DNA from 2 places in the Tumebacillus lipolyticus genome. Region 2 is predicted to be linked to the other one. Evidence: a T-box and tRNA genes for the amino acid it is inferred to sense, from the RefSeq annotation. Region 2 holds a T-box; the other holds one or more tRNA genes.
What was found. A T-box is a leader RNA that pairs with one kind of tRNA and senses whether it is charged. The one in region 2 lies ahead of trpS (tryptophan--tRNA ligase), so its partner is inferred to be a tRNA-Trp.
Positions count from the first base shown of each region.

Region 1 (22,237 bases), on a different contig from region 2:
CCGCCACAAGAAGATTCCGAACTACATTCATCTGCCGGTGCAGTCGGGCTCTTCGCAAGTTTTGCGCCGCATGAAGCGCGGCTATACGCGCGAGGAATATCTCGATCTGGTCAACCGGATTCGCACGCGCATCCCCGATGTGGCGTTGACCACCGACATCATCGTCGGTTTCCCCGGCGAGACGGAAGAGCAGTTCCAAGAGACCGTATCGCTGCTGGAAGAGGTGCGCTATGAAGGCGCGTACACGTTCGTCTACTCGCCGCGCGCCGGGACGCCAGCAACTCGCCTGCAAGACGATGTGACGGAAGCGGAAAAGAAACAGCGCCTTTATCGCCTAAACGAAGTGCAAGATCGAATCTCCTTCGAACAGAACCAAAAGCTGGTCGGCCAAGTGTTGGAAGTGCTGATCGACGGGAAGTCGAAAACGAACGCAGAAGTGCTGCAAGCTCGTTCCGAGTCGAACAAACTGGTTCATCTCACCGGCGCTGACGAACTGGTCGGCCAACTGGTTCATGTGAAGATCACCGAAGCGAAGACATGGTATCTGCGCGGAGAAGCGCTGCCGCAGGGGGTGCAAGTATGAGCGACATTCTCACCGCACACAAAGAGCTGAGCGAGCGCGCCGCACAGATCGGCGAAATGGTCACGAAGTCGCTTGAGATGTCGATCTTCAAGCAGGCGGAGCGCGATCTGCAAAAGCATCAGGAAGCGCAAGATCTGATCGCAGACCTTCAGCAAAAGCAAGCGCAAGGCAGCGAGGTCGATCATCTGCTCGACCGTCTGGAAGGGCTCGATGTGGTGCGCCACTTCACGGTGGCCCAACAGGGGCTGTCCGATGTGGTCGCCCATGTGACCAAGATTCTGACCGCAACGCTGTCCGACCGCCTCGACATCTTGCTGGAACAGCAAGGGGGTTGCGGCTCCTGCCCATCGACCGGCTGTGATGGCACATCTGGAAATGCCGGCTGTGAAGGCGGTTCGACCTCCTGTCACGCGTAATGCATGTACGAACGGAAAAGTCTGATCCCTCTGCAGAGGGATCAGACTTTTTGCTTGCAGCAGAAGAGGACTTCTCTTCCTGACATTTGTTATAATGGACAGGAATGTGAGGAGAGCGGGAGGATATGAATGGCTAAGTACACACCGATGATGCAACAGTATATGGACACAAAAGCGCAAGTGCCTGATGCGTTGCTGTTTTTCCGTCTCGGCGACTTTTATGAGCTGTTTTTTGACGATGCGGTGGCAGCTGCGCGCGAGTTAGAAATCACGCTGACCGGACGGGCTGGCGGATCGGATGAAAAGATCCCGATGTGTGGAGTGCCCCATCATTCGGCAGAAAACTATATTTTGCGCTTGGTGGAAAAAGGGTACAAAGTGGCGATCTGCGACCAGGTGGAAGACGCGTCCGCAGCGAAAGGGATCGTGCGCCGCGAGATCGTGCGCGTGGTGACACCGGGCACGGTGATGGAGAGCAAAGCGCTTCAAGAGAAGGCCAACCTCTATCTGGCGGCGGTCACCGCGAAGGACGGCGCTTATGGCTTGGCGTTTTGCGACCTGTCGACCGGGGAGCTGTCTGTCGTCGAGCATGAGGATGAGCAAGCGATGTTCGATGAGATGATGCGCTTCCAACCGGCCGAAGTGGTCGTTCCAGCTGGTGAAGAACAGAGCGAGTATGCCCTGACGATCAAGGAGCTTTTGCGCACCGTCTTGACCGCAGCAGGCGAGAAGACACATCGCCAGGACCGGGCGAGCGAAGCGCTGCTCGGACATTTTGGCGTGATCTCCGTCGATTCGTTCGGCTTGGCACAGCACCCGCTCGCCATATCGGCTGCCGGCATGCTGCTCACCTATCTGTTGTCGACGCAAAAGCGCAGTCTAGGTCACTTGAAGATGCCTTCCTATATCACCAGCGACGAATATATGACGCTTGATTCGTTCTCGCGTCGCAACTTGGAGCTGATCGAGACGCTTCGCGACAAGAGCAAGCACGGGGCGCTGTTAGGGCTGCTCGATGAGACGGTGACCGCGATGGGCGGTCGGCTGCTGCGCCGTTTTGTGGAGCGGCCGCTGGCGAACAAGCGGCGGATCGAGGAGCGCCTTGACTCGGTAGAAGAACTGCACGACCACCTGCTGCTGCGGGAGGATGTGCGCCAACTGCTCAATCTGGTCTACGATCTGGAGCGCTTGGTGGCGCGGGTCGCGTACGGGTCTGCCAATGCGCGGGATCTGCAGGCGATCGGCTCGTCGCTGTCGATCTTGCCCGACCTGAAGGAGCGGCTGGGGGGGACGGCTGCTACACTGCTGACCAGCATCGCGGAGGGGATCGTCGACTTCGCTCCGCTCGTCGATCTGATCGAGCGCGCTGTCGTGGACGAGCCACCTGTGTCGGTGCGAGATGGGGGCGTGATTCGCGACGGATTTGACCCCTATTTGGATACGCTGAAGCAGGCTAGCCGTGAAGGAAAGCGCTGGATTGCCAACTTGGAAGCTGCGGAGCGCGAGAAGACGGGCATCAAGTCGCTCAAAGTCGGATTCAATAAAGTGTTTGGCTATTATATCGAGGTGTCGCGCGCCAATGTGCAATATGTGCCGGATACCTACGAGCGCAAGCAGACGCTGACCAACGGGGAGCGCTATGTGACGCCTGAGCTCAAGGAGAAGGAATCGTTGATCCTCGAAGCGGAAGAGAAGCTGATCGACCTGGAATACCAGACGTTCGTCAAGGTGCGCGATGAGGTGGCCTCCTGGCTTGCCAACATTCAGCTGGCTGCCGAGTCGATCGCTTTGGTCGACGTGTTGCAGTCGCTCGCGACCGTGTCGAGCAAGCGCCGCTACGTGCGACCTGAGATCATGACGGACGACCGCATCGAGATCATCGAAGGGCGGCATCCGGTGGTCGAGGCGATGCTAAAAGGGGAGCCGTTCGTCGCCAACGACACGGTGCTCGACAACGGAAGCAACCAGATCTCGCTGATCACCGGCCCGAACATGGCGGGGAAATCGACCTACATGCGCCAGGTGGCGCTGATCGTGCTGCTCGCTCAGATCGGGAGCTTTGTGCCGGCAGATCGAGCGCAGATCGGGATCGTCGATCGCGTCTTCACCCGCATCGGGGCGTCTGACGATCTCGCAGGTGGTCAGTCGACCTTTATGGTCGAGATGGTGGAACTGGCCAACATCTTGCATCATGCCACGCCAAAAAGCTTGATCATCCTCGACGAGATCGGGCGGGGAACCTCGACGTTCGATGGGATCTCGATCGCACAGGCGGTGGTGGAGTTTCTGCACGAAAACCCGCAGGTGGGTGCCAAGACGCTGTTCGCCACCCATTACCATGAGCTGACAACGTTTACCGAATCGTTTGCAGGCGTGCGCCACTATTCGACGCACGTGCAGGAAAAAGGCGAGGGGATCGTCTTTTTGCGGAAGATTCTCCCCCAAGCGGCAGACCGCTCCTACGGGATTCAAGTGGCGAAGCTGGCCGGGCTGCCGCAGGAAGTTTTGGCGCGAGCGCGCGAAATTCTTGCGGAGCTTGAACAGGGGAAGTCTGATGTGCGACCGACAGGGTATGCACAGCCCGATCCGCTCGGCGGTGCGATGATCTTGCGCGAAGAGCCTGTGGCAGCCGCACAGGTGGAGACAGAAGATGAGGGACGGTCAGTTGCGCCAGAGGCGGTGCAGAAGGGCAAGAAGCGGGCAGGGAAAGAGAAGGATGATTCTTCTACCCTGCAGCTGTCCCTGTTTGGCGATGCGACGCTGGAGCATGAGATCGTCGAGAAGCTGCGCAGCGTCGATGTGATGAGATTGACGCCGCTCGATGCGATCAACCTGATCTACCAGCTTCACCAAAAAGCGAGGGGTGGTGCGGAATAGATGGGAACGATTCAAACCTTGAGCGACCTGCTCGCCAACAAGATCGCAGCCGGTGAGGTGGTGGAGCGACCCGCCTCGGTGATCAAAGAGCTGCTGGAAAATGCGATCGATGCGCAGAGCTCGACGATCGCGGTGGAAATTGAGCAGGGCGGGCTTGACCTGATCAAAGTCTCCGATGATGGCATCGGCATGGGGACAGAAGATGCGCTCAAAGCGTTTGAGCGCCACGCGACGAGCAAGATTCGCACAGACAAAGATCTGTTTCGCATTCGGACGCTCGGCTTTCGAGGGGAGGCACTGCCTTCGATCGCCTCTGTCGCCAAGGTGGAAGTCAAGACACGAACCCAAGAGGCGAACGAGGGGATGCGGGTCGTGATCGAAGGTGGCAAACTGGTCGCCCATGAGGTGTGTGCGGCCAAAAAAGGGACGGAGATCGCCGTTCGCGATCTGTTTTATAACACGCCAGCGCGATTGAAATATCTAAAGTCGATCCAGACGGAGCTCGGGCATGTGCTCGACTATGTGAACCGCATGGCGCTCGCCCATCCGCACATCTCGTTTCGCCTGTACCACAACGGGCGGCAGGTGATTCAAACGCCGGGCGATGGGAAGCTGCTCCACGCGGTGGCGGCGATCTATGGAAGCGACCTCGCGCGGCAGATGGTACAGGTGCAATGGGAGACGTACGACTACAAGATCGAAGGCGTCGCCGGCTTCCCTGAGCTAAACCGCGCCAATCGCAATCATTGTTCGTTTTTCATCAATGGGCGGTTTGTGAAAAGCTACCAGCTGCTCAACGCGGTGCAGTCAGCCTACCACACTTTGCTTCCGATCAATCGCTATCCGGTGGTCGTGCTGTCCCTGACGCTCGATCCGGGACTTGTCGATGTGAACGTCCATCCGAACAAGTTGGAAGTTCGCTTTTCGCAGGAAAAAGATGTGATGGCGGCCGTGCAACAGGCGGTGGAAGAAGCGTTAAAGGGTCAGACCTTTATTCCGAAGGCCACCGCCAAGTCGTACCAGAATGAACCGAAGGAAAAGATGTTGCAGGAGAAGATGGACCTGCGGGTGATCTCGCCGCCGAGGCAGGAGTCGGAGCCGCCGGACAACGTCCGCCCGAGCGCGTCAGCAGGGGCAAACGGGCCGCGGTACAGAGAACCGCTTCCGCAAGGCGGTGCGCTCGTCCGCGAAACACCGTCCACTTTTTACGGTGCGAAAGAGCGGGAGCGAGACCAGCCGCTCTCCCGTCAGCAGGTGGAAGCTGCGCTCGGAGCATATAGTCGACCGGAAGCTGGTGAGAACGCAGATGTGAGCTCTCCAACTGCGGTGCAGGGGGCGGCGCCAGATGCGTTCGCCCGCGGGCAGGAAGCGAGTGCCGAGCTGCGAGCGCAGGAGAGCAGCTCGCACCGCATGGAGCGATCGGCAGGGCAGATCGATTCGAGCAACTCGGCGATCGATGAGCGACAGGATGTTAGCGTCAACGATATGCGCGAGGGCACGATCGAGAGCGAGGAGCGTGCAGGGGAGCGGGAACAGCGACCGAACTTGCCACAGTTTCAGCCGGTGGCGCAGGTGCTCGGCATGTACATCGTGGCGCAGGATGATACCGGCTTGTATCTGATCGACCAACATGCGGCGCATGAGAAAGTGCTGTTTGAAAAGTTTTCACAAAAGCTGTCGACAAGGCAAATTCGTCCGCTTCCGCTGCTGGTACCGCTGACGCTCGAACTGACAGCCGCAGAGTCGGCGAGGCTGGAAGAGAAGATCGGAGCGCTCGCCGAATGTCAGATCGAAGTGGAGAGCTTCGGCGACAGAACGTTCCTGATCCGCTCGGTGCCAGACATCTGGGAAGGGCTGCCCACGCAAGGGCTGTTGCAAGAGCTGATCGACGAATTGCTGCAAGAGGGCAGCACGAAAAATCCGTTGCAACTGATCGAGGACAAGGTGATCAGCAAAGCGTGCAAAGCGGCGATCAAAGCGAACCGCTGGTTGTCGATGCCGGAGATGATCGCCCTGTGCGACCAGCTGAGGGAATTAAAAAATCCGTTCACCTGCCCCCACGGTCGACCGATCATCATCCACATGTCGACCTATGATCTGGAGAAGCAATTTAAAAGGGTGATGTAGTTGCAAAATCGAACGATTACGGTCACGACCGGATTGAAAGCGCGCGATGAATATGTGGCGCAAGCAAAGCAGTACGCGGCGGAGATCGGTGGCGTATATGTGGAGCGCCGAAAGCGTGGCTTGGGCAAGATGCAAGAGATTTACGGCGATCCGTTGCTCGTCGTGTCGGAGCGCGTCAAGCTGCACATCGGCGAGGAGGAATTCTTTTTTCATCCAAGCATGGCAAATACGAGAATTAAGCGGCTGACATCTGGCGACAATGATATCGTAATCGAATATTCGGATGCTCGTCCGGGGGATGTGATTCTCGATTGCACACTCGGGCTTGGCTCCGACTCGATCGTCTTTGCGCATGTTGCAGGTGAGAGCGGGCGAGTGATCGGCATCGAATCATCAAATGTGATCGCCTATTTGGTCAAGCGCGGTCTGCAGGAGGTCACAGTTGATGTAAAGGCGGTCAATGCGGCGATGCGACGCGTCGAGGTGATCTGTGCAGATCATCTCGACTACATGCGAACGCTGCCAGATCGCTCTGTCGATATCGTCTACTTCGATCCGATGTTTCGCCGCACCGTCGAAAAATCGCATGCGATCGAGCCGATGCGCGTCTTAGGCGATGACCGCCCGATCACCGCAGCAGCGATTGCGGAAGCGAAGCGCGTGGCGAGGCGGCGCATCGTGATGAAAGAGCGCTGGTACTCGAAAGAATTTGAGCGGCTAGGGTTCAAACTGTTGCGCAAATCTTCCGGTTCGACCAACTATGGCGTGATTGATCTGGAGGGAGCGGGCAGATGAAGAAGGAAAAATTGAGAGTGTTGATCATCGTCGGACCGACTGCAGTTGGCAAGACGGCGCTGAGCCTCGCCTGTGCCAAAGCGTTTGATGGCGAGATCTTGTCGGCCGACTCGATGCAGATCTATCGGGGGATGGATATCGGCACAGCCAAGATTCGACCAGACGAGATGGAGGGCATCCCCCATCATGGGCTCGACCTGGTCGATCCTGACCAGCCGTTTACGGTGGTGGAGTTTCAACGCTATGCAGATCGAGTGATCCGCGACATTCATCAACGCGGCAAGCTGCCGATCATCGTCGGCGGCACGATGCTGTATGTAAAATCGCTGATCGACCCGATGGATTTTACCGAAGCGAAGGAAGATCCTGAGTTTCGTCAGCAGCTCTGGCAACAAGCGGAAGAGCAGGGTGGCGAACTTTTACATAAGCGCTTGCAGGAAATGGACCCTGTGACAGCAGATCGCCTGCACCCCAATGATATCAAGCGGGTGATTCGCGCTTTGGAGGTGCATCACACAACAGGTGTGCCGATGTCACAATCGTTCGGCAACCAAGCGAACGAAGGCATGTACGAGCCGGTGTTGGTCGGTCTGAACCTTGAGGACAGGCAGGAGCTGTACGAGCGGATCAACAGGCGGGTGGAGATCATGATCGAGCAAGGATTGCGAAACGAAGTGGAAGATCTGCTGGCCCAAGGATATCATCGCGACCTGCAAAGCATGCAGGCGATCGGCTACAAAGAGATCGCCGACTGCTTGGCAGGGCGCTTGACGCTTGCAGAAGCGATCGAATCGGTCAAACAGGGTTCGCGGCGCTATGCGAAGCGTCAACTTTCTTGGTGGCGCAGAGAAGAGCGAATCTGCTGGTTTGATGTCGAGAAAACGAAAGAAAGGGATCGTATCCAAAAAATCCAACTCCTGTTAGAAGGAATTTCATAGAAGGGGTACGAATACCATATAAAAAAAGAGATGGGGGTAAATACATTGAACAAACAACAGATTAATATCCAAGATCACTTTCTGAATCAAATCCGCAAGGATAACATTCCGGTGATCATTTACCTCGTGAACGGATTTCAAATTCGCGGGGTTGTCAAAGCGTTTGACAACTTCACGATCATCGTCGAGTCAGAAGGAAAGCAGCAAATGGTCTACAAGCACGCGATCTCTACGTTTACCCCAATGAAAAACGTTAGTTTCCACGCTGCTGAATAAGCGTTGAGATAGAAAACGCTTGGGAAGTGTTCCTTTGGAGCACTTCTTTTTTTATTTTCGCTCGATTTGGGGAAAGCTAGGCGTGTGTGAGGTGAACATCTGTGCCGAAACAGGAAGATCAGCAGCTGCCGGAGATGAGCGTCGATCATATCTTCTCGATCCTGGAAGATGTCCAGACGGCGAAGCTCCCCGTCTCCGATGCGGTCGATTCACTGGCCTACTGGTATCACGAGGCGTTTCAGACCGGAGAGATCGATGTCGAAGAGCCGTCCGATGCCGATCTGTTCGCAGGAGAAGACATCTGGACATAGCGCGAAAGGACCGCATGTAGTCGATGCGGTCCTTTCCTTTCCGGTGCATCAAAAGGTGATCGGCACGCTGTGGCCGCGAGGTTTGGACCCCCTGCGCATGTCTTTGATCATCCGAATCTCAAGCAGGCCGTTCTTGTATTGTGCGCGCGTCTGCTGGGGGCGCACCCGATGTGGAAGTGAGACGCTTCGCTCAAAAGAACCTCGAAAGCGCTCGTTCAAGTGGAATCGATCCTGGCTGAAATTCCCAAACCGTCCGGCGAGATTGCCGGAGACGGTGAGCTGATCAGGCTGGACGTCCACTTTGACATCGTTCGCCGATTCGAGACCGGGCACTTCCACGACCGCGACGACCTCTTGCCGGGTCTGATAGATATCGATTCGAGGGGGCATGAGCCCCTGTGTGACATCGGTGCCGTGCAGACCCTGTCCACCGAACAAACCTTGCCAGTCGGGCATCGACTGCAGTTTGTTCAGCTCGGTCATCGGCAATTGCTTCATCACGTTTTGTAAAAATTGCGGGCCGAACATTCGGCGGAGAGATTCATTCATGTTGCCAACGTTGCGCATCTGTTCAAACTGACTTCCGTTGTTGTTCACCATTGTTCCGACCTCACCTTCCTTCATCATGTGCAGTTTATGCTAGAAAGAGCAGGAAAGGTGCGACCGTGAAGGAGCGCTTCTGAAGCAGAAAATGAAAAATCTCGGCTGAAAAATGAAGCTCTTGAAGCGTTTTTTCGGTTCAGGAGCTTGAAAAGAGGTCAGGTCCCATGATACATTTGTTTTCGTCAGATGGACAAAATCATCTTGACGGTGTAAGTGGGATGTGTTAGATTAAATCCCAGCAATGATACAGGGGCATAGTTCAGTTGGTAGAACGTCGGTCTCCAAAACCGAATGTCGTGGGTTCGAGTCCTGCTGCCCCTGCCAACTTTTATTACAATCTCGCTCGATGGGGAGTCGCCAAGCGGTAAGGCAACGGACTTTGACTCCGTCATGCGAAGGTTCGATCCCTTCCTCCCCAGCCAACTTCCATGTTGCTCGTATCGAGTGACTCAAGCGACAGGAACCAATCGAATCGTCCGAACAAGCACCCCTTTGCGGCGCATCGAGTATGCGAGTGAAGGGTTTTTTTGTGTTTGCAGATCATCAGCTATGGCGTGAAGTGATAAAAGGGTGGAGAGGAGGTGGATCGGTAGTGGTTGATGCTCAGCCGGATCATCGAGGTTAGGGAGACCGATTGGTGTTCGCGGTTGTTGCACAGGGAGTTGGATTACCTGGCTTATATTTTATGAAAATTATAATTTACAAATACATATAAACGTTATACTATCGAGGTACAATCAAAATTTGTTTTGTGGAGGGTTGGTTTTCTTGAAAAAAATCGCAAAATCGCTTTCCTCCATCACCATTCTTACCGTGCTGGCAGTGCCGCTGTTTGCGACGGCAGCAGAGGCGAAGACGATCGTCATCTATGGTGATACGATGGCAGGTGTGGCCGCTGCCGCAAAAGCAGCATCGAACGCACCGACGCATCAAGTCATCCTGATCGCGCCAGGAACTTCGAGCAAACTTGGAGGGCTGGGGACTGTTGGCGGTCAAAACTTTTACGACACAAAAAAATGGTATAGCCCGAGTCTGGGAACGACCGATCATCCGCAGAAAGGCACTTTCGCTTGGTGGTATTCACAAGTCGGGCAGTTTTACAACACCGACACGCTGGCGAGCAGAATGGCGTCCGACCTTGCGAAGTATTCGAACCTTTCGATCATCTGGAACTCTGACATCGAGAGCATGACCACCGCCACATCGCCCTATCGCGTGACCGGGCTCAACCTGAAAAATGTAGTCCGCAACTCGACGACAGGCTATGTCACGTTTGGCACCACCACGAGAACGGTGACAGGAGATGTGTTTATCGATGCATCTGACGAAGGGCGTCTTGCACGCCTCTCGAACTGGGGGGGAACGACCGGACGTTTCGACTGGCCGTCAAACTATCTCGATGCGGATGAGACGGGCGTCAATGGCAAAGCGCGTCAGCAGGCGACAACGCTGATGTTTAAAGTGAAAAATGTGAACTGGCCAACCGGGGTAAGCTACCCCTATACGAATGGCGACATGATCTTCACCGTCGATTCGTCGACAGGCGCACGGGCGCTGTACGGCGGCAAAGATACGCTCAACACCTCGGCGACCGTCAAATCATTCAACGACACCTGGGGGCCGCAAGGGTATGCGATCAAGCCGATGAACATCGCGGAAAACGGTCCGAGCTCCATCTCCAACGGCGAATGGTGGGTCAACACGCTGCTCGTGTTCAACGTTGACGGACGTGCCTACGAAAAGGACAGAGGAACCTCGCGCTTTCCGAGCAACATGCGCTCCGATTATAAGACGGTCGATCAAGCTTGGGTTGCAGCGCGTGATTTTATCGCCACTCCCAGCTTTTTGACGGCGCTCAAACAGTTCAAAGGCCTCGAAAATGCGCAGTTGGTCTACGATCTGTCTGGCAAACCGGTCGTCGGCGATGTGATGTACCTGCGCGAGTCGATTCACAATTCGAACAGCTCGACAAGCAACGCGAACGGCACGGAGAACTCCAACTATGAGTTGACGACAAGCGAGAGCATCGGCGCGGGCAACAGTGCGACAACCGGTACGGACACCGGAAACTACAGCACGCGGATCGGGCTGTCCTTCTACAACTCGGATATTAACGCCTACAAGTATAGCGACATGAAAAATGCGTCGGGCAGTTATATTTGGCCGGTCACCAACGCGCTGCGCCCCGACCTTTCGTCGACGCCTGCCAACAACCCGGCGTACGTGCCTTACAAAGCGCTGACCACCAGCTATGTCGCCAACCTGCTCCTACCGGGCTATGCGGTCGGCACCTCATCTTACGGCTGGTCGGAGCATCGCGTCCTGCCCAACCTGACCGTCTTCGGGGATGCGGCAGGTGTGGCGGCTGCACACGCGGTCAACACCAGCGTCAACCCGCTGTATTTCACTTCCTCCGACATTTCGAGTGTCCAAGCGAAGCTGAGCAGCACAGGTGCGCGTCTCGATAAGTAAGCGCCGACAACATCCGGTTCCGTCGCGAACCGGATGTTCTTGCGTTTGGGGAACCTGTTGAAGATCGGTTGCGTCAGACTGGGGGTGCAATGTCGATTGCGCATTGGCGAGCGGAAGCAGGTGAGTCGTGACAGTCACTATATAATAGCCGGCGTTTGCCATTCGCTTTGAGGTCGAAGGCTGGGGATGCGAGCTGCGGTGAACCACCGTCAGAGACGATCCGAAAAGAGGATCTCTGCAGAGAAGAGAGGGCGATAATCAGAAGGCTGTTCATCAATTGGAGTCTGCCAGAATAACGGAAAGGAAAGCGCAACACAATCGAGGAAAATATTTTTACACACAACCTCTTGCATCTTCCGTGAAAATCATGTATATTAGTTTTCGCAGGCAACACTGGGCACTCGGTGCTGAGTGGCTGATGGAAAAAGTGTTCCTGTCGAAGCGTAAAAGCTGTGAGCGGATGTGGCGGAATTGGCAGACGCACTGGATTTAGGTTCCAGCGGGCGACCGTGGGGGTTCGAGTCCCTTCATCCGCACCATGTTTTCACAAGCAACCTATTTTGTGCCCTTAGCTCAGCTGGATAGAGCGTTTGACTACGAATCAAAAGGTCAGGAGTTCGAATCTCTTAGGGCACGCCATAAAAGTCGGCACGTGAGTGTCGACACTTGGGGGTATAGCTCAGTTGGTAGAGCACCTGCCTTGCAAGCAGGGGGTCAGCGGTTCGAATCCGCTTATCTCCACCAAGATTCCTCGATAGCTCAGTTGGTAGAGCGCCCGACTGTTAATCGGATGGTCACAGGTTCGAGTCCTGTTCGGGGAGCCATCATGGCCCGTTGGAGAAGCGGCTTAACTCACCGCCCTTTCAAGGCGGCATTCACGGGTTCGAATCCCGTACGGGTCACCATGTTTTTTAAGGAAGGCCAACTAAGGACGCGACGTCCTGTCGCAACGTTGGCACTAGTACGTCCTGTACGTCGGAGGTTTAGCTCAGCTGGGAGAGCATCTGCCTTACAAGCAGAGGGTCGGCGGTTCGATCCCGTCAACCTCCACCATTTTTAACCTAATATTGTCGCGGGGTGGAGCAGTTGGCAGCTCGTCGGGCTCATAACCCGAAGGTCGCAGGTTCGAGTCCTGTCCCCGCAACCAAGCTGGAGCTGTGGTGTAGAGGCCTAACATGCCTGCCTGTCACGCAGGAGACCGCGGGTTCGAATCCCGTCAGCTCCGCCATATTTACAAGTAAGAATGATACGGAGAGTTGGCCGAGTTGGTCGAAGGCGCTCCCCTGCTAAGGGAGTATACTGGAAACAGTATCGAGGGTTCGAATCCCTTGCTCTCCGCCATCTGCGGATGTAGTTCAATGGTAGAACTTCGGCTTCCCAAGCCGACAGCGTGGGTTCGATTCCCATCATCCGCTCCATCTATGGGCCCATAGCTCAGTTGGCTAGAGCGCACGACTGATAATCGTGAGGTCGGAAGTTCGAATCTTCTTGGGCCCACCATTTGTTACATTTCACATCCCCATAGTCTAGTGGCAATGTCGCGGAGGTCACACCTGTTCCCATCCCGAACACAGAAGTTAAGCTCCGCAGAGCCGATGGTACTTGGACCGCAGGGTCCTGGGAGAGTAGGTCGCCGCTAGGCGAGAAAAGACTCGATCTGAAAGGTCGGGTCTTTTTTGTTTGCAGAGGAAGTAGAAGAAGTGCCGCGTTCGGAGCGGAGCGGAGAACCACCGAAGCGAAAGCGAAGGTATGGTACTTGGACCGCAGGGTCCTGGGAGAGTAGGTAGTCGCTAGGCGAGAGAAGACCCGATCTGATCGATCGGGTCTTTTTTGTTTGCAGAGCAAGTAGAAGAAGTGCCGCGTTCGGAGCGGAGCGGAGAACCACCGAAGCGAAAGCGAAGGTATGGTACTTGGACCGCAGGGTCCTGGGAGAGTAGGTCGCCGCTAGGCGAGAAAAGACTCGATCTGAAAGATCGGGTCTTTTTTGTTTGCAGAGGAAGTAGAAGAAGTGCCGCGTTCGGAGCGCAGTCCTTCATGAACAGCTCATGTTCTCCTTTCCGCTCGGGAACGATAGACTGGAAAGGGGGAATCGATACATGCGCAACAAAGACAACCACCCGGGCAATTTTGGCGGACCGAAGCGTTTCAAGAACCCAAAGGCAAAATCGGAATACGCACCGCTTCGACCAGACGGTTCGATCGCACCGCGCCCGCAAGAGCGGATGCACGAAGGAGCAACGCATCACGATTTTCCAAATGAAAACTCATGAGTCTTTCAACCTGAGCCATCGCGCTCAGGTTTTTTGTTGACACGGTGTCATTTTGGGAGGTATAGTACAGTTGTGATTGGAAATGACACCATGTCATTGTTTTATCAGAGGAGGGGAGAGACCTTTGATCGAAGCATGGATTCGCAGCTTGGCCAAAGCTCGCTGGTTTGTGCTGATCTTGTGGGTGGCGCTGGTCGCAGGTTCGATCTTTGTCCTGCCAGATCTAGGTAAGATCGTGCAGGAGACCGAAACTGCCTTTGTGCCATCCGATGCAGAATCGGAGCAGGCGAAGCAACTGCTGGAGAGGATTGCAGGAGACGATCAGGCGCAATCGACCGCGATCGTCGTCATGCACCGCGACGGCGGACTGACCGACAGCGACCGCTCATGGCTGAAAGACAAATGGGAAGAGCTGAAGCGAGACAAGGACAGTCTCGGCATCCAAAATACCCAAACAGCCTTTGAGGAACCGCTGTTGGCCGACAAGTTTGAAAGCAAAGACAAATCGACGCAGATGCTCTTGGTCGGCTTCCCGCGCGAAGATGCGGCAGAAGTGACGCAGGAGAGCGTTGACAAGGTTCGCGAACGTTTGGAGGCACCACCGGAAGGCGCAACCGCGTACGTGACTGGCGGCGCGGCGATCATGAAAGACTATATGACGACCTCGCAAAACGGTTTGCGCAAGACAGAATACCTGACGATCGGTCTGGTGCTCGGCATTCTGCTGCTCGTCTTCCGTTCGCCGATCGCACCGTTCGTACCGCTTTTGACCATCGGGTTGTCATTCGTGCTATCCCGAGGTCTCGTCGCGCTGGCGACCGAGTTTGGAATGCCCGTCTCATCCTTTACAGAGACGTTTCTGGTGGCCGTGCTGTTCGGCGCGGGTACCGACTATTGCATTCTGCTCATCCATCGCTTCCGAGAGGAGCTGGCGAACGGGTTAGACCGGGTGGACGCGTTGGTAAAAACGATGCGGACAGTCGGCAAGACGGTCATCTTTTCCGCATCGACCGTCCTGATCGGCTTTTTCATGATCGGGTTTGCTAAATTTGGCCTCTATCAGTCGGCGGTCGGCGTGGCGATCGGCATGGCGGCAACGCTGATCGCAGGGCTTACGTTGACGCCAGCCTTGATGGTGATCTTGGGGCCGAAGATGTATTGGCCGTTCCAGATCAAGCCAGGTCAAGGGCATGGTGACAGCAAACTGTGGAAAGGCATGGCAGGTCTCGTTTCGAGAAAACCGTTGCTCGTGCTGTTGATCACGGTGATCGTGCTTGCACCGTTTAGCCTGTTGTTTCAAAATCAGCGGTCGTTTGACGAGATCGCCGAGATCGATCCGGAGATCGGCTCGGTCAAAGGATTCCGCACGATCGAAAACGCGTTTTCTTCTGGCGAGATGTTCCCGGTGACGGTGGCTGTGACCAGCGATGAATCGATGCGCACCGCAGAAGGTCTGGCAGCGCTGGAGAAGATCTCTGCAAACGTCAGCCTTGTGCCGAACGTGAAAGAGGTGCGCAGCGCTGCTCGACCGCTCGGTCAACAGCTGGAAGAGCTTGTGCTCACCCATCAGCTCGGCCAAGTGAACGATGCGCTCGGCGATATGAAGTCTGGGGTCACCGAGCTAAAGGACGGCCTGTCCGAAGCGGCAAGCGAGCTGACGAAGGGCTCCGGCGGCATCGACGAACTGCAGACCGGACTGAACACGCTCGCTTCGAAACAGCGGGAAGCGGCGTCTGGCACCGAGCAGATCGCAAACGGTCTGCAAAAAGGCGCGGCAGACGTGCAGGCTGGCTTGCCGAAGTTTAAAGAGCTTGGCGACGGGCTTGGTCTGATGAAGGAAAACACAACGCAGATGCAAAGTGGGCTCAGCCTTGTACAAGGTGGGCTTTCCCAGACGGAGCAAGGTCTGCAAGCGACAGAAAAAGGGCTCGGCGATCTGACGCAGACGGCAGGCTCGATGTCGAGCGACCTGCAAAAATTGCTGGCAGCCTATCCGCAGCTGGCAAACGACCCCACCTTCCAAGCTTTGCTGCTCAAGCAACAAGGTGTGGCGCAAGGGCTGACCTCTGCGCAGGAAGGGCTGCATCAGATCAACCATGGGATGCCGCAGCTGGTCGGCAGCACCGGCCAGATCGCCGGCGGTCTCGGCAAGCTGGCTGAAGGTCAGGGGCAGATGCAAGCGGGCATCTCGGCGCTTCCTGATCAGTTCAATCAGCTTGCAAAAGGGCTGAATCAATCGGTGTCGGCGCTCAACCAAGTGACGGACGGACAGAAACAGCTGGCCGACGGCACGGCACAAGCGGGCAATGGGATCGGCGACCTGAAGTCTGGGCTGACGGAGCTGAACAAAGGGCTCGGCGCAGGAACCGATGCGCTCGGTCAGATCGCCACAGGTCTGACCGAGGTGAAGGACGCTCAGTCGGGCATGGTGGAAAATGGGGCGAAGCAGATCAACGGCTGGTACCTGCCGCCAGACAAAGTGAATGACTCAGAGCTGAAGCAGGCGTTCGACACCTACCTGTCTCCAGATGGCAAGGTGGCCAAGGTGGAAGTGGTGCTGTCGATCAACCCGTACTCGAATGAGGCGATGGGGATGCTCGATCAGATCCGCAGCGCGATCGAACAGGGAACGTGGGGCACCGCCCTGAAAAAACCTGAAATCAAATTCACCGGCACGACGGCGAAGTATGAGGAGCTGGAAGGGATTTCGAAAGCGGACTTTTTCCGCACGGGGGCGTTGATCCTCGTCGGGATCTACATCGTATTAGCCCTCTTGCTGCGCTCGGTGCTCGCGCCGCTCTATCTGCTGATCTCGCTCGGGTTCTCCTATCTGGTGACGATGGGGATCATCGAGTGGATCTTTGTCGATCTGCTCGGGCAGCCAGGGCTGTCGTGGACCGTTTCGTTCTTCGCCTTCATGCTGCTCGTAGCGCTTGGCGTCGACTATTCGATCTTCCTGATGGCTCGCTTCCGCGAGGAGTATGCACAGTCAGAAAATGTGACGAACGCGATGAAGCGGGCGATGACCACCACAGGCGGTGTGATCATCTCCGCTGCGGTGATCATGGGCGGCACGTTTGCTGCGTTGGTCTTCTCTGGCGTTTCCTCGCTGGTGCAGATCGGTGCGACCGTCCTGCTCGGGCTGGGCATCTACACGACGATCGTCATGGGCCTGATCGTTCCGGCGATGGCGATTCTGTTTGGGGAGGCCAACTGGTGGCCGCTCAAGCGGGCGAAAAAGACTTCCGCTCAGAAAGAGCAAGCGGTACAATACTAATCAAAGGGGCGTAACCACGCCCCTTTTTTCTAAAGATTCGAGGTGTGACCATTGCAAGCGCAAAAAAAAGAAGCGCGTCAGGAGCGCATCCTGACAGAAGCGGCTCGGCTTTTTGTAGAAAAAGGGTATGAGCAGACCACCGTGAGCGACATCGTCAAAGCTTGTGAGATGGCGCGCGGCACGTTTTATCTCTATTTTGACTCTTTGGAATCGGTGCTGACCGAACTGTTCAGAAAGACGACCGACCTGCTCTGGGAAGAGGTCGAGCGGATCAGGGGGAACAGCTTGGTGGAAGACGGAGTGCTGAAGACGATCATCACGTCGATCTTTCACTCGTTAGCCGAGAAGAAGGAGCTTTTGCAAGTCTATCGCTCGGGCGGTGGACGTGAGTTTCAGATGTTTAAATACCGCGTCTTTTGCGAGATTCTCGGCACTCGCGTCGTCGATCTGATCCAGCAAGGACAGAATGTGCAAGAGCTGCGCAGCTGCTCTCCAGAGCTGGTGTCGCAGATGATCATCTCATTGATCGACCAGATGGCCTACTATGCGTTGGTGTTAGAGGAAGGTGCGCACGACCGCGAACGAGTGATCGAGGAGCTGTGCGACTTTATCCTGCACGGGATCGCAAAATAAAAGCTTGTCAAGATGGACAACATAGCATAATGTACAGTCAGAATACAAGTTTTGAGAATTGGGGATGTATATGAGCAAAAAACCGGAAGAAACTCGTGTGGTTGTGGGCATGTCCGGCGGTGTCGACTCCTCCGTCACCGCTTGGTTGCTCAAACAGCAAGGATATGATGTGATCGGCGTCTTTATGAAAAACTGGGATGATACGGATGAGTTTGGCCATTGCACCGCCGAAGATGATTTTGCCGATGTGCGCCGGGTGTGTGACAAGATCGGGATTCCCTATTATACGGTGAACTTTGAAAAGGAATACTACGCGAAAGTGTTCTCTTACTTTCTCGACGAATATAGAAAGGGGCGCACGCCCAATCCTGATGTCCTCTGCAATCGGGAGATCAAGTTTAAAGAGTTTCTCGATGCGGCGCTCGATCTGGGCGCAGACTATATCGCGACGGGGCACTATGCGCGCGTGGTCAATCAGGAAGGCGAGTATCAGCTCCTGCGCGGCGTGGATCAGAACAAGGATCAGACCTATTTTCTGAACCAGTTGAACCAATACCAACTGTCGAAAGCGATGTTTCCGATCGGGCATCTGCCGAAGCCAGAGGTGCGCAAAATTGCGGAAGAGGCAGGGCTTGCGACGGCGAAGAAGAAAGACTCGACCGGCATCTGTTTCATCGGCGAACGCAATTTCAAAGAGTTTTTGAGCAACTATCTGCCCGCACAGCCTGGGGAGATGCAGACGCTTGCTGGCGTTGTGAAAGGTCATCACGATGGGCTGATGTACTATACGCTAGGTCAGCGTCACGGCCTTGGCATCGGCGGCTCTGGGGAGCCGTGGTTTGTCGTCGGGAAAGACTTGGAGCGCAACGTCCTCTATGTGGAGCAGGGCGAGCATGAGGAGCTGTTTTCAAGCGGACTGTTCGCGACCGATCTCAACCTGATCGCAGAGGCGAATCGCCCGCGCACCTTTTCCTGTACAGCTAAGTTTCGCTACAGACAGCCAGACCAAGGTGTCACCGTGCATGTGCGGGAGGACAACACCTGCTTGGTCTCGTTTGACGAGCCGCAAAAGGCGGTCACACCAGGCCAGTCTGTCGTCCTCTACGACGGGGATGTTTGTCTGGGGGGAGCGACGATCGATCAGGTTTTCAAAACGGCGGCCGAGTTGGAGCGGGCGCTCAACGAACAGAAATAAGCGATTGGAAAGCCATCGGCAGAATGCGGCCGATGGCTTTTTTGTGTGGTTTATAATTTGTGAAAACTTCAAAATGAGTAACTATCAGGAAGGATAAAATAATTATTTGTCGAAATTGACTTACGATTGATCGATGCTTAATCCGATCGGATCTCAAAGCAACTTGAACCGAGTAAGGAGCTTTGCTATGAATGACTATTTGGAAGCACGGAGAGCGGGGAGCAAGCGAATCGCGGGTGGGATTGCCTTGACCATTTTGATCGTCAGCGGCGCATGGCTGTTGGGGAGAGAGCGGCTTGGGGACGCAACTGCGAATCATTGGTTCGACTGGCTGTTCGTGCTGTTTTTAACCATCGTAATCTTTGGCTATGTGCAACTGAAAGTCGGGTCGCTGTGTCAGTCCTTTCAGCTCAGCCGATCGCTTTTTGAAAACAATCCAGGCGCTGTCTTCACATTTGACCTCAACGGGCGTTTTCGCGAGGGCAATCGCGCTTGTGAAAAGATGACCGGCTTTTCGATCGCAGAATGGACGACGTTGTCGATCCGCACGCTGCTGTCTCCAGAAGCGTTCGAGCGGACGTATGAACACTTTCAAAAAGCGGTGCAGGCGATTCCGCAAAAGTTTGAATTGAACCTGATCCGAAAAGATGGGCTTCGCATCTTGATTCACGTTCACCTGATTCCGATCATGATCAAAGGCAAGGTGGTGGGCGTCTATGCGCTGGCAAAGGACATCACCGAGAAGCGGAGAGCGAAAGAAGAGCTGCGCGCAACGAAGCAGCAGTTAGAATCGTTCGTTTCCAATTCGCCAGACGCGATCTACATGTGCGATCTCGATGGACTCGTCTATCAGATCAACAGCGGTTTTGAGCGAATGTTCGGCTTGAGGGGAGCGGAGATCATCGGCGAGAAAATTGAGCGGATCATCCCCGATGAGCTGGTTGTGGATGAGCAGGAACGAATCAAAGAAGTGTGGGCTTCCAATTGGGAGTACAACTGCATCGACACGATCAGAAAGCACCGGGATGGCCGACTGTTGTATGTCAACCTGACCTTGGCGCCCGTTCACGACAGCAATGGATATCTGGTCGGGCTGGTCGGAACGGCACGCGATGTGACGATCCGAAAAAGGATGGAAGAAGCGTTGCGACAGAGCGAAGCGAAATACAGGCTGATCACCGAGAACATGTCAGACCTGATCGGCGTCTCCGATCTGGAGGGCGTGCTCGAATATGCGTCGCCATCGTTTCAGGAGGTGACCGGATACAGCCCGGAGCTGCTGGTCGGCGTAGCGCCGTTCATCCTGTTTCACCCAGACGATATCGCCAAGATGAAACAGGTGCTCGCGGCGGTGGTGGTGGAGAAGCAACCGTTTAGGATCCAGTTTCGCATCAGACATCGAGACGGTCACCTTCTGCTGATCGATGCGAACAATGCGCCCGTTCTGAACGAAGAGGGCGGAGTTGAAGGCGTTGTGATCGTAGGGCGCGACATCACCGAGCGAGCAAAAACGGAAGAGCTGTTGCGCAAGTCGGACAAGCTGTCGGTGGTAGGCGAACTGGCGGCAGGTGTGGCGCATGAGATTCGCAATCCGCTCACCTCGATCAAAGGCTTCGTCCAGCTCTTGCAAGCGCGTGATTCGAACAGAGCGCACTATTATGACATCATGAGGTCGGAGCTTGACCGAATCGAATTTATCATCAATGAATTTCTCGTGCTGGCCAAGCCACAGGCGATCCGTTATCAACAGACAGATGTGCGAAGCCTGCTGCAAAGCATTGCGGTATTGCTCGACACGCAGGCGATCTTAAACAATGTGCAGATTCGAATCGAATCGGAGCAACACCTTCCGCTGATCGAATGTGAAGAAAATCGACTGAAGCAAGTGTTTGTCAACGTGATGAAAAATGCGATGGAGGCGATGCAAGAGGGCGGTCAACTGCTGGTGGAAGTGATCAAAGAGCACGAGGATCGAGTGTTGCTCCGCTTTTCAGACACTGGTTGTGGTATCTCAGAGTCAAGACTCTCGAAGCTTGGGGAGCCGTTTTATACGACGAAAGAAAAAGGTACGGGTCTTGGCCTGCTCGTCTCGTACAAGATCATCGAGGAACATCATGGCACGATCTCGGTGCAGAGTGCCGTCGGCAAGGGAACGGTCGTCGAGATTCGACTGCCGATCAATCGATGCGAAATCCTATAGGCGCAGCTCGTGTCGCATCGAAAAGTCGAACACTGCGCATCGTGAGGCTGGACTTCACCCGTTGCGCAAAGATGAAGAGCCATATCGACGACCGTATCTGGTTGTCGGTACGGCTCTTCTTTGCTGAGAGAGTCGAACAGAGGACAGATGGGGGTGATGTGGGGGTGATGCAGGAGGGATGCAGGAGAGATGCAGGAGAGATGCAGGAGAGATGCAGGAGGGATGCAGGAGGGATGCAGGAGAGATGCAGGAGAGATGCAGGAGAGATGCAGGAGAGATGCAGGAGAGATGCAGGAGAGATGCAGGAGAGATGCAGGAGAGATGCAGGAGAGATGCAAGGAGAGATGTAGGAGAGATGTAGGAGAGATGTAGGAGAGATGTAGGAGAGATGTAGGAGAGATGTAGGAGAGATGTAGGAGAGATGTAGGAGAGATGTAGGAGAGATGTAGGAGAGATGTAGGAGAGATGTAGGAGAGACCGGTAAGCGCCTCGCTCAATCAGCAGTTTTCAACTAGGATCGCCTGCTTGCTTCTCAACAAGGTGAGCAAAAGGAGCTTCGAAATAACAAAAGACTGATAATTGCAATAATATTTAATCGGATTTTTCCATTCGAGGAATGATGCGACTCAGATACTGGATTTTGATGTTATATTTGGTAGAATAAGAGAATCGAGAAGGGGAGAGTGGAGCGAAATGGTTGCAAAATGGCTGTTCCGATTGGCAAGATCGCGCATGATGGGAAAGTTTGTCGGCTATTGGTTTCAGTACGGAAGCTTGCTACTCCCCGTCAAAAAAGTGTTCACATCATCTGAAGTGGTCAGTTTTTTCCACCCGCGGCCCTCCTATCCGAATCATCTGCTGCTCGTCCCCAAGCGGGCGATTCGTTCTTTGAACGAGCTGGCACAGCGAGATCACCATCGCTTTTTTCTCGCAATTTTGGCAGCGGCGCGAGAAGTGGCCAGCCAGCGGGGGATGTCAGACTATGTGCTATGCTCGAATGGAGGGGCGCGCCAAGAGGTGATGCAGGTACACTTCCATCTGTTCGCCGGAAACGGGTGGGCGAACGCGCCGCAGGACTTGGGATCTGTCCTGCTAGAGGATGACCGCGTGATCGCCTGCGATCACCCGCAGGCAAGCTGGGAGACGCACCTGGTGATCGAGAGCAAGCAACGGCTGTGGGAGGATGTGATCGAAGCTTTGCCTGCTGTGGTGGAATCGCGCAGGCTGCTCGAAAACGGTTATACGGTCGTCGTGCCACCTGCAG
Region 1 is NZ_JBHUIO010000002.1:18,064-40,300, forward strand. Features, by position in the region: gene miaB (tRNA (N6-isopentenyl adenosine(37)-C2)-methylthiotransferase MiaB) at 1-583, shown strand, start outside; gene ACFSOY_RS00130 (YlbF/YmcA family competence regulator) at 580-999, shown strand; gene mutS (DNA mismatch repair protein MutS) at 1,129-3,876, shown strand; gene mutL (DNA mismatch repair endonuclease MutL) at 3,877-6,003, shown strand; gene ACFSOY_RS00145 (class I SAM-dependent methyltransferase) at 6,004-6,798, shown strand; gene miaA (tRNA (adenosine(37)-N6)-dimethylallyltransferase MiaA) at 6,795-7,736, shown strand; gene hfq (RNA chaperone Hfq) at 7,782-8,012, shown strand; gene ACFSOY_RS00160 (hypothetical protein) at 8,114-8,323, shown strand; gene ACFSOY_RS00165 (Hsp20/alpha crystallin family protein) at 8,372-8,923, opposite strand; tRNA gene ACFSOY_RS00170 (tRNA-Trp) at 9,175-9,250, shown strand; tRNA gene ACFSOY_RS00175 (tRNA-Gln) at 9,274-9,348, shown strand; gene ACFSOY_RS00180 (FAD-dependent oxidoreductase) at 9,695-11,398, shown strand; tRNA gene ACFSOY_RS00185 (tRNA-Leu) at 11,855-11,937, shown strand; tRNA gene ACFSOY_RS00190 (tRNA-Arg) at 11,961-12,037, shown strand; tRNA gene ACFSOY_RS00195 (tRNA-Ala) at 12,067-12,142, shown strand; tRNA gene ACFSOY_RS00200 (tRNA-Asn) at 12,147-12,222, shown strand; tRNA gene ACFSOY_RS00205 (tRNA-Glu) at 12,227-12,303, shown strand; tRNA gene ACFSOY_RS00210 (tRNA-Val) at 12,376-12,451, shown strand; tRNA gene ACFSOY_RS00215 (tRNA-Met) at 12,470-12,545, shown strand; tRNA gene ACFSOY_RS00220 (tRNA-Asp) at 12,550-12,626, shown strand; tRNA gene ACFSOY_RS00225 (tRNA-Ser) at 12,649-12,739, shown strand; tRNA gene ACFSOY_RS00230 (tRNA-Gly) at 12,743-12,816, shown strand; tRNA gene ACFSOY_RS00235 (tRNA-Ile) at 12,822-12,898, shown strand; rRNA gene rrf (5S ribosomal RNA) at 12,924-13,040, shown strand; gene sspK (small acid-soluble spore protein K) at 13,495-13,668, shown strand; gene ACFSOY_RS00250 (MMPL family transporter) at 13,793-16,945, shown strand; gene ACFSOY_RS00255 (TetR/AcrR family transcriptional regulator) at 16,997-17,578, shown strand; gene mnmA (tRNA 2-thiouridine(34) synthase MnmA) at 17,649-18,773, shown strand; gene ACFSOY_RS00265 (PAS domain S-box protein) at 18,961-20,973, shown strand; gene ACFSOY_RS00270 (hypothetical protein) at 21,045-21,323, shown strand; gene ACFSOY_RS00275 (HIT domain-containing protein) at 21,667-22,237, shown strand, end outside.
Region 1: it has a tRNA-Trp gene. The T-box ahead of trpS (tryptophan--tRNA ligase) is inferred to sense a tRNA for this amino acid. The anticodon was not compared.

Region 2 (8,725 bases):
GCGGAGAACCACCGGAGCGAAAGCGGAGGTCTGGTACTTGGACCGCAGGGTCCTGGGAGAGTAGGTCGCCGCTAGGCGTGATGAGACCCGATCTGAGGATCTGGGTCTTTTTATTTAGCTCTTTTCTAAAATATTGTTGCTTATGCACTCTGTCTGTTTTTCTGATATAATGAATGCGAACGTAAGTTTGTATTCAAGGGGATGTACGCATGAAATGGGCGAATGTTTATGAGCTTTTCGTTGCACAAACATATGAGCAGGAACGCAAAGAAACACTCAATCGTGCTTGAGTCATGTAGGAATGCCATATTCCCCTCCCTGTGTGGTCATTCAAGATGGCTTGAGAATTGCACTAACCAGCAGTATTGTTTATGTAGTCAAACTACATATATGAGTATTTTGACTTAAGAAAGTATTACATTTTAAACAAAAGGAGCTTGTGGTTGGTGAGTGACTTGAATAACGAAAAAATACCGAAGGAAGCGATCCAAGCATTTAAAGTTGTAGAGGAGTTGCTTGGCAGTGCAATAGTCGGGGTATATCTATTTGGTTCTGCAGTAACTAGTGGCTTACGCATTAATAGTGATGTAGATGTCCTAGTGGTTGTAAATAAAAGTTTGACTGAAGTGATTCGCAGAAAACTGACAGACAGACTAATGCATATATCCGGAAAGATAGGAAATTCAGATTCTGTGCGACCACTTGAAGTCACGGTAATAAACCATGGAGATGTTGTCCCCTGGCGATTTCCGCCAAAAAATGAATATATCTATGGTGAATGGCTCAGGGATGAGTTTGAGAATGGACAGATTCAGGAACCAACTTATGACCCTGATTTGGCTATTGTTTTAGCACAAGTGAGAATGAATAGCGTTTCTCTTTTTGGTTCTGATGCTTCTGATATACTTGAACCCGTGCCGATGACACATATTCGAAGGGCGATTATGGAATCTTTGCCAGGATTAATTGAGGGCATCAAGGGCGACGAACGAAACGTAATTTTAACCCTTGCACGAATGTGGCTGACAGTGGCTGTTGGTGAAATCTCATCAAAAGATATGGCTGCAGAATGGGCTATACCTCAGTTGCCTAAAGAGCATGCGATTTTACTCAACTTAGCAAGAAAAGCCTATCGCGGAGAGTATGTTGATAAGTGGGAAGGACTGGACAGCGAGGTAATAGCACTCGTTAATCATATGAAAAACTCTATAGAGTCACATCTTAGTATCTGAACGTGTTTGAAAGACTTAAAAACACGAAAATAAGAAGAGATTGTGAAGCAATGTACTTAAACAAATGGGTGCGGTAGTTAGAAAATTGAGCAAAACCAATAACGGATGGTGGGTTTTGCTTTGCTTTTCTATGGAAATCAAGTGAGCAACAATATTATAGAAAAGAGCCTTTTATTTTGAATACGAAAAGGAAATAGAAAAGGCGCCGCGTTTGAAGCGGAGTGAAGAGCCACTGGAGCGAAAGTGGAGAGATGGTACTTGAACCGTAGCGTTCCAAAAGAGTAAGACGCCACGAGGCGAGATGAGACCCGATCTGATGACCGGGTCTTTTATCTTTTGGCAAGAGGAAATATATGGGATCATAAGCTCTTGGAGGTTGGCAGTCTGCAGATCGAGAAGAAATGAGCTAGATTTGATAGCTGATCCCTCCATTGCAAATGACAAAAAGCTGTTGCGTCTTGAGGGGCGCGACAGCTTTTTCATAATTTCTGTAGCAGAGGCTCTCCTGACCATAGTCACACAGTCGAACCGTTAAGTTGAGGGGAGCGAAACAATAGATCACAACTACCCCCGGGGACGAAACACGAGCGCACCGAGAAAGCCGAAGACGATCGCAGCTGAGATGCCTGCGCTCGTCACTTCAAAAATGCCGGTCAATACGCCGACCAATCCATCTTTCTGCGCTTCCTGCAGCGCACCGTGCACCAGCGCGTTGCCGAAACTTGTGATCGGCACCGATGCGCCTGCTCCGGCGATTTTGATCAACGGATCATACAGCTCGAACCCTCCTAATATCGCCCCGGCCACAACGAGCGTCGACATGGTGTGGGCGGGGGTAAGTTTCATCACATCCATCAAAAACTGGCCGACCACGCAAATGGCACCACCGACGAGAAACGCCCACAAAAAGATCATTGCACTCCCTCCTCCGATTCCGCTTCGATGGAAACAGCATGGGCGATGCAAGGTATCGATTCATTTTGCTGAAACGTAAGCGGAGATAGTAAAGCCCCGGTCGCAACCACCAAGATTCGTTTCCATTCCCCTCTTTTCATCCGATGCAGCAGGTGACCGTACGTGACAGAAGCGCAGCACCCGCAACCACTGCCCCCCGACCAGACATTCGGATTCTCTCCATAGATCATCATCCCACAATCTCTGTATCGCTCTGGTGGAATCTCGATCTGATGCTGTTGAAACATCTCGGAGAGGATGCTATGCCCGACACGCCCCAGATCTCCGGTGACGACAAGATCATAGGCGGTCGGGGAGATCTGCAGGTCGCGAAAATGGGACTCGATCGTATGAAAGGCTGCCGGAGCCATCGCAGCACCCATGTTGAACGGATCAGTCAGCCCCATGTCGACCACTCGTCCGATGGTGGCCGACGTGACGCGAAGACCTGCACCCTCACGTCCGACGACGGCCGCCCCGCTTGCTGTTGCCGTCCATTGCGCCGTGGGGGGTTTTTGCGCACCGTATTCGGTCGGATAGCGGTATTGTTTTTCGGCGGAGGAGTTATGGCTGCTCGTCGCGGTCAGCACATAGTCGGCAGATTGGCTATCCACGATTAAGGAAGCGAGAGCAAGGCCTTCCATCGAGGTCGAACACGCTCCGAACAGCCCGAGAAATGGAGTCTGTAACGTGCGGGCTGTAAAGCTGGAGGAGACGATCTGGTTCATCAGGTCGCCGCAGAGAAAATATTCGATCTGCTCTTTTGTCAGCCCCGCCTTCTCGATAGCTTTGTCACAGCACTCTTCCAACAGGGTCTTCTCCGCCTTTTCCCAACTGCTTTGGCCCAACAGCATGTCGCCGTGGAGCGTGTCAAAATCATCGGCTAGCGGTCCTTGAGCTTCAAGCGGGCCTCCGATCGCAGCTGAGGAAAGAATCACGGGCTTGCTCGGAAACAACCATGTTTGATGCCCTTGTTTCATCGATGATCAGCCTCCCATCGAGATCAGTGTCCGGATCACCCCGATGACGAATGCAGCGAAAACGCCAAAGACGATCACAGAACCTGCCAGTTTGAACATGTTGCCGCCGACCCCGAGCACATACCCTTCGCTTTTGTGTTCCAGCGCGGCCGATGCGATCGAATTGGCAAATCCGGTGACCGGAACAGCGGTGCCAGCCCCTGCCCATTGCGCAATCCGATCGTATACTCCAAACCCGGTGAGGAGTACGGAGATCAAGATGAGCACCGCAACGGTCGGATTGCTCGCTGTCTTTTCATTAAAGTCGAAAAAATGGATGAAGCACTCCTGAATACCTTGAGCGAGCACACAGATCATTCCGCCCACAAAAAAGGCGCGGAGAAATCGGCTGATGAAGGGGATTTCAGGTTCATGCTTTTTGGCAAGCGTTTGGTATTGCTGCTGAGTGGGGGTCAATTTCTGCTTTTTCTGATTTGCCATCGCCTTGCACCACCTGTGATTGATCTAGCGAGTCAAGAGAGGTGTAACGTCGTCCAAAACTTGCTTCAGCCGTGCTGCCTCTTGCTCGTACCTTTTTTTCGCTGCGGCGTCCTGTACAGATAGCGCGAAGATTTCCAGGTCAGCCTGACATTTTTGTAAGGTCAAGTATGTAAGCTTCAAGGTCTGAGGTTGCGGAACTTGAATCAGATCATCAAAGAGGTCGAGAAACAGCTGGCCGTTCGTGTCGACCTGGCCGATGAATACATTTTCCAGCAGTACGCCAGCTTTGTTGAGTTCGGTGTTCAGCCATCCGCGGTTAAAACCGCGCGTCGCGAGGGACTCGTCGAGAATCTTCCCGTCCATGATCACCGTTTGCGGCTCTGTCTCAGGAGCGACAGTCACGCCGAGATGCTTTGGCGTGATCGGTTGATTTTGTGATTTCATCAGGACGCTCACTTTTCCATTCGGTTCCATCAAGGCGAACTCGACGTCGGCCACGCGAAATGCATTTTTCAACCGCAAGTGCTCCAACAGTTCATCAGAAGACATCCGCTCTTTTTTGAGATTGTCTTCCATCACCTTGCCGTCCTTGATCAGAATCGTCGCTTTCCCTTCGACAAAATTGCGAACCGACTTGTTCTTGAGGGCAAGCCATCCGAGCAGGATCGGAAAGCCAGCGTAGACAGACATCGCGAGGATGCCTTTGTACATAGGGCCGCTGAGATCATCTGCGATCATCGCCGCCAGATCGCCGAGCGCGATCCCCACGGTGTATTCGAAAAACGTCATCTGGGAGAGCTGACGTTTGCCAATGAGCTTCGTGAGTATAAAAACGAAGACGATCGATACCAAGGACCGGATGAGTATATTCAGCCAATCTGGCATGCTACCTCCTCCTTAAAAAGGGAGAGGATCGTCCTCTCCCTCCATGTTCAGGCAATTTTAAAATCCTTTGTATTGCGGTTCTTCCTTCTCCAGCTGCGTGACACGCTGTTCAAGGTTTTGCAAAATGGTCTGCGTGTCTTGAGCAGCTTGTGTATACAGTTGTTTTGCTTGTTTGTTTTGCGTTGCGAGTGCAAATGATTCCAGATTCGCCTGAGCGCCTTTCAGAGAAGCCACAGTTGTTTTTACCTGTTGTGAAATCGTCATGACGGTCACCTCCTTTGACAAGTATAGAATCTACAACAGGGCGGTATTTATTCGTTTGCAGGTCAGATCGCGGTGGGACGCCGTCGCTCTGAACGCACGTTTTGCAAATGAGTGGCAGAGTTTGTTTGAAAAGCAAAGATGCGCGGACACAGCAAAGAGACCCTCCCGTTTTAGCGGAGGGCCTTACAAGGAAAGCTGGTCGACGCGGCCTGTTTGAAGGGCGCGTCGACCAGCTTGAATTTGTGGGAGTTAAAACGTGCGGAGACCCATCGCGCTCCTGACTTCTGCCAGAACCAGCTCAGCAGAAGCGCGCGCTTTTTGGCCGCCGATCGTCAGGATGTCCACAACATCATCGTCCGACACTTGCGCACGGCGCTCGCGAAAAGGTTCGACGATCGAGGTGAGCGAAGTGGCGAGATGATGTTTGCAATCTGCACATCCGATGGCCGCCTGTTGGCATTGAGCAGCAAGGCCGTCCAGCAGATCAGCCTCTGTGAAGAAGGAGTGAAGGTGATAGATGTTGCATCCTTCGATCGTCGGATGACCGGGCTGATGCTTATAGACCCGAGCGGGGTCAGAGTACGCTTTTTTCACTTTTGCTTGAATCTGATCGCTCTCATCTCGCATCGAGATATACGAGTCGCGCGCATCCGATTTGCTCATCTTGCCTTGACCGGAGAGCGCGGGGATGCGAACAGCATTTTCAATCAGCGGTTGAGGCTCCGGAAAGAGGTCGCCATAGATCTGCTGAAAGCGGCGCACGATGGTGCGCGCCATCTCCAGATGAACCACTTGGTCTTCGCCCACCGGCACGAGGGTGCCCTTATGGATCAGGATGTCTGCCGCCATCAAGACCGGATAGCCGACCAGACCGTAGTTGATGTTGTCAGGATGCTTTTTCGCCTTCTCCTTAAAGGTCGGGCAACGCAACAGCTCTCCGAGCGGCATCACCATGCTGAGATAGGTGTGCAGCTCGCCGATCAGATCGGAGATCGAGCTCTGCGCATACAGCGCGCACTTTTCCGGGTCGAGCCCGGCCGCCACATAATCCCTTGCGACGCCGATCAGGTTGCGGCGCAGGTCAGCGGAGTTCGGATGCGTCGTCAGCGAATGCAGGTCGACGATAAAGAAGTAGGCGTCATACTGGTCTTGCAGGCGGGTCAGATTGAGCAGAGCACCGTAGTAGTTGCCGAGGTGCAGTTCGCCGGTCGGGCGGATTCCAGAAGTTACGATCTGTTTTTGTTGCGTCTGTTGGTTAGCCATCAAAATCCCTCCAAATTGTTGTTGGTTGTACAGTGTGAAAGAACCACCAGCCATCGCTCATGCGAAATCACTCCCTTTTGACATCGAAAATAAAAAAGGGCCTTCGTCCAAAAAAGGACGAAGAACCCGTGGTGCCACCTTTATTAGCTTGCGCAGCAGCGCAAACTCACTCTTCGGTACTCGACTACAATACCTAGTCTCTTGTATCGGTGAGACATCTCCGCCAGAGCCTACTTCTCTCGGTTCGGTCTGGGAGCTCCGAAGGCCATTCAGCAACATTTCCACACTGACTCGCACCGTCCGTCAGCTCTCTGAAGTATCAATGATGCTTACTCTTCTTCATCATCGCAAACATGTGAAATTGTTAGTATTCTACTCCCCATGCCGGAAAAACGCAACTGCATTTTTTCATGCGTGGTATACTGGGGGGAGAATGTTTGTTCGAAAGGATGTTGGGTTGACGTTGGCAAAACATCTCGTCATTGTAGAATCACCTGCAAAAGCGAAAACGATCAATTCCTATTTGGGAAAAGAATATATTGTCAGAGCTTCGATGGGACATGTGCGCGATCTGCCCAAAAGTGGGCTCGGCGTAGAGGTGGACAATCAGTTCCAGCCGCAGTATGAAGTTTTGAAGGAAAAGACGGCGGTCGTCAAAGAGCTTCGCTCGCTCGCCAAGTCGGCCGACCGAATCATCTTGAGCACCGACCCTGACCGCGAAGGCGAGGCGATCGCCTTTCATCTGGAGGCGCTGTTGCGCCCGAGCAATCGCAACATCGAGCGCGTGCTGTTTCATGAGATCAACAAAAATGCGATCTTGCAAGCGATGCGGAGCCCGCGCCAGATCGATTACCGCCTGGTCGACTCCCAGCAGGCAAGGCGGGTGCTGGACCGTCTGGTCGGCTATAAGCTCAGTCCGTTTTTGAGCCGCAAGATCAAACATGGGCTATCGGCGGGGCGCGTGCAATCGGTGGCGCTGCGGCTGATCGTGCAGAGGAGCGATGAGATCGAGCAGTTCAAGCCGGAAGAATACTGGGAGATCAAGGCGCAGGTGCACACCGATCCGCAAGCGCCGCTCTTCACCTGTGCCCTGGAGAAGATCGACGGCAAAAAGGCGAAGATCGGCCAAGCGGATCTTGCTGCCGCTGTGGTCGCAGAGGCGAAAGAGCAGACCTTTGTGGTGCGGAAGGTGGAGCGAGCGGAGAAAAAGCGCTATCCTGCACCGCCGTTCACAACGTCGACGCTCCAGCAAGAGGCGGCGCGCAAGCTTCGCTTCGATGTGGCCAAGACGATGCGAGTTGCCCAACAGCTTTACGAGGGGGTCAGCGTCGAGGGCAAGCCGACAGGGCTGATCACCTATATGCGAACCGACTCGACGCGGGTGGCGCCGGAGATGCAACAACAGGCGCTCCGGAAGATCGAGGAGTGGTTTGGCGCGGACTATCGCCCGAAACGACCGACCAACTATCGATCAAAAGGTGGCGCGCAAGACGCACATGAGGCGATTCGTCCGACCCATCTCGATCTGACCCCGGCGCGGGTTCAATCGCAGCTTTCACCGGAGCAGTACCGCGTCTACAAGCTGATCTATGAGCGATTTTTGGCGAGTCAGATGTCGGCCGCCATTTACGATACGGTGTCGGTCAGCATCCAGTCTGGACGATTCGACTGGAAGGCGAATGGGCGGACTTTGATCTTCGACGGTTTTCTGAAGCTGTACGAAGAGGGCAGGGACAGCAAGCACGCGGGAGAGGAGAAGGCGGATGAGGAGCCGATGTTGCCGCCTGTCGCAGAGGGGCAGCAATTGATCTGTGAGAAGATCACGCCTTCGCAACACTTCACGAAGCCGCCAGCCAACTTTACTGAGGCCAGCCTCGTCAAAGAGCTGGAAAAGCGAGGCATCGGACGGCCGAGCACCTATGCGTCGATCATCTCCGTGTTGAAGGCGCGCGACTATGTGACGGTCGAAAACAAGAATTTTTATCCGACCGACATCGGGAAGGTGGTCAGCCAGACGCTGGTGGAGAACTTCCCCGAGCTGATCAATGTCGAGTTTACGGCGGAGATGGAAAAACAGCTCGATCAGGTGGCGGAAGGCGAGCGCGACTGGCGGGGGATGCTTCAAACTTTTTATGACCCGTTTTCCAAAGCGCTGGAGCTTGCGATGAAGTCGGCTGAGCGAGTGGTGCTCGGTGAGGAGACGGTGCTGCCCTGCCCGGCGTGCGGGCAAAAGCTGTGGAAGCGATCGACGAAGTTTGGCCTCGTCTACGCATGCGGCGGATATCCGTCCTGCAAATTTATCGTTCCGGTCGGCGGGCAGACGGAGGTCCCCTGTCTCAGCTGCAGCAAGCCGCTGTATCTGTGCGATGTGACACCTAAAGGCAAGCGCAAGGCGGTGAAGCAGTATCATTGCTACCAATGCCGGGCGAAGTTTGCGTATGGAAAGGGTGGCAAGCCGGAGCCGCTGGCGGTGGAAACGGAGCATTCTTGCGAAAAGTGTGGGAAGCAGATGGTCTTGCGCAAAGGGAAGTATGGCGAGTTTCTGGCCTGCAGCGGGTATCCGCAGTGCAAGCATGTGCAGAAGGTGGACAAGGAAGGCAACCCGATGGCAAACGTTCCAAAGCTTGTGCAAGTGACCAACCAATGCTGTTCGAAGTGCGGTTCGGT
Region 2 is NZ_JBHUIO010000007.1:732-9,456, reverse strand. Features, by position in the region: gene ant(9) (aminoglycoside nucleotidyltransferase ANT(9)) at 447-1,232, shown strand; gene spoVAE (stage V sporulation protein AE) at 1,797-2,147, opposite strand; gene spoVAD (stage V sporulation protein AD) at 2,144-3,166, opposite strand; gene spoVAC (stage V sporulation protein AC) at 3,173-3,646, opposite strand; gene ACFSOY_RS12335 (DUF421 domain-containing protein) at 3,671-4,531, opposite strand; gene ACFSOY_RS12330 (DUF1657 domain-containing protein) at 4,589-4,795, opposite strand; gene trpS (tryptophan--tRNA ligase) at 5,045-6,058, opposite strand; T-box leader at 6,169-6,413, opposite strand; gene topA (type I DNA topoisomerase) at 6,522-8,725, shown strand, end outside.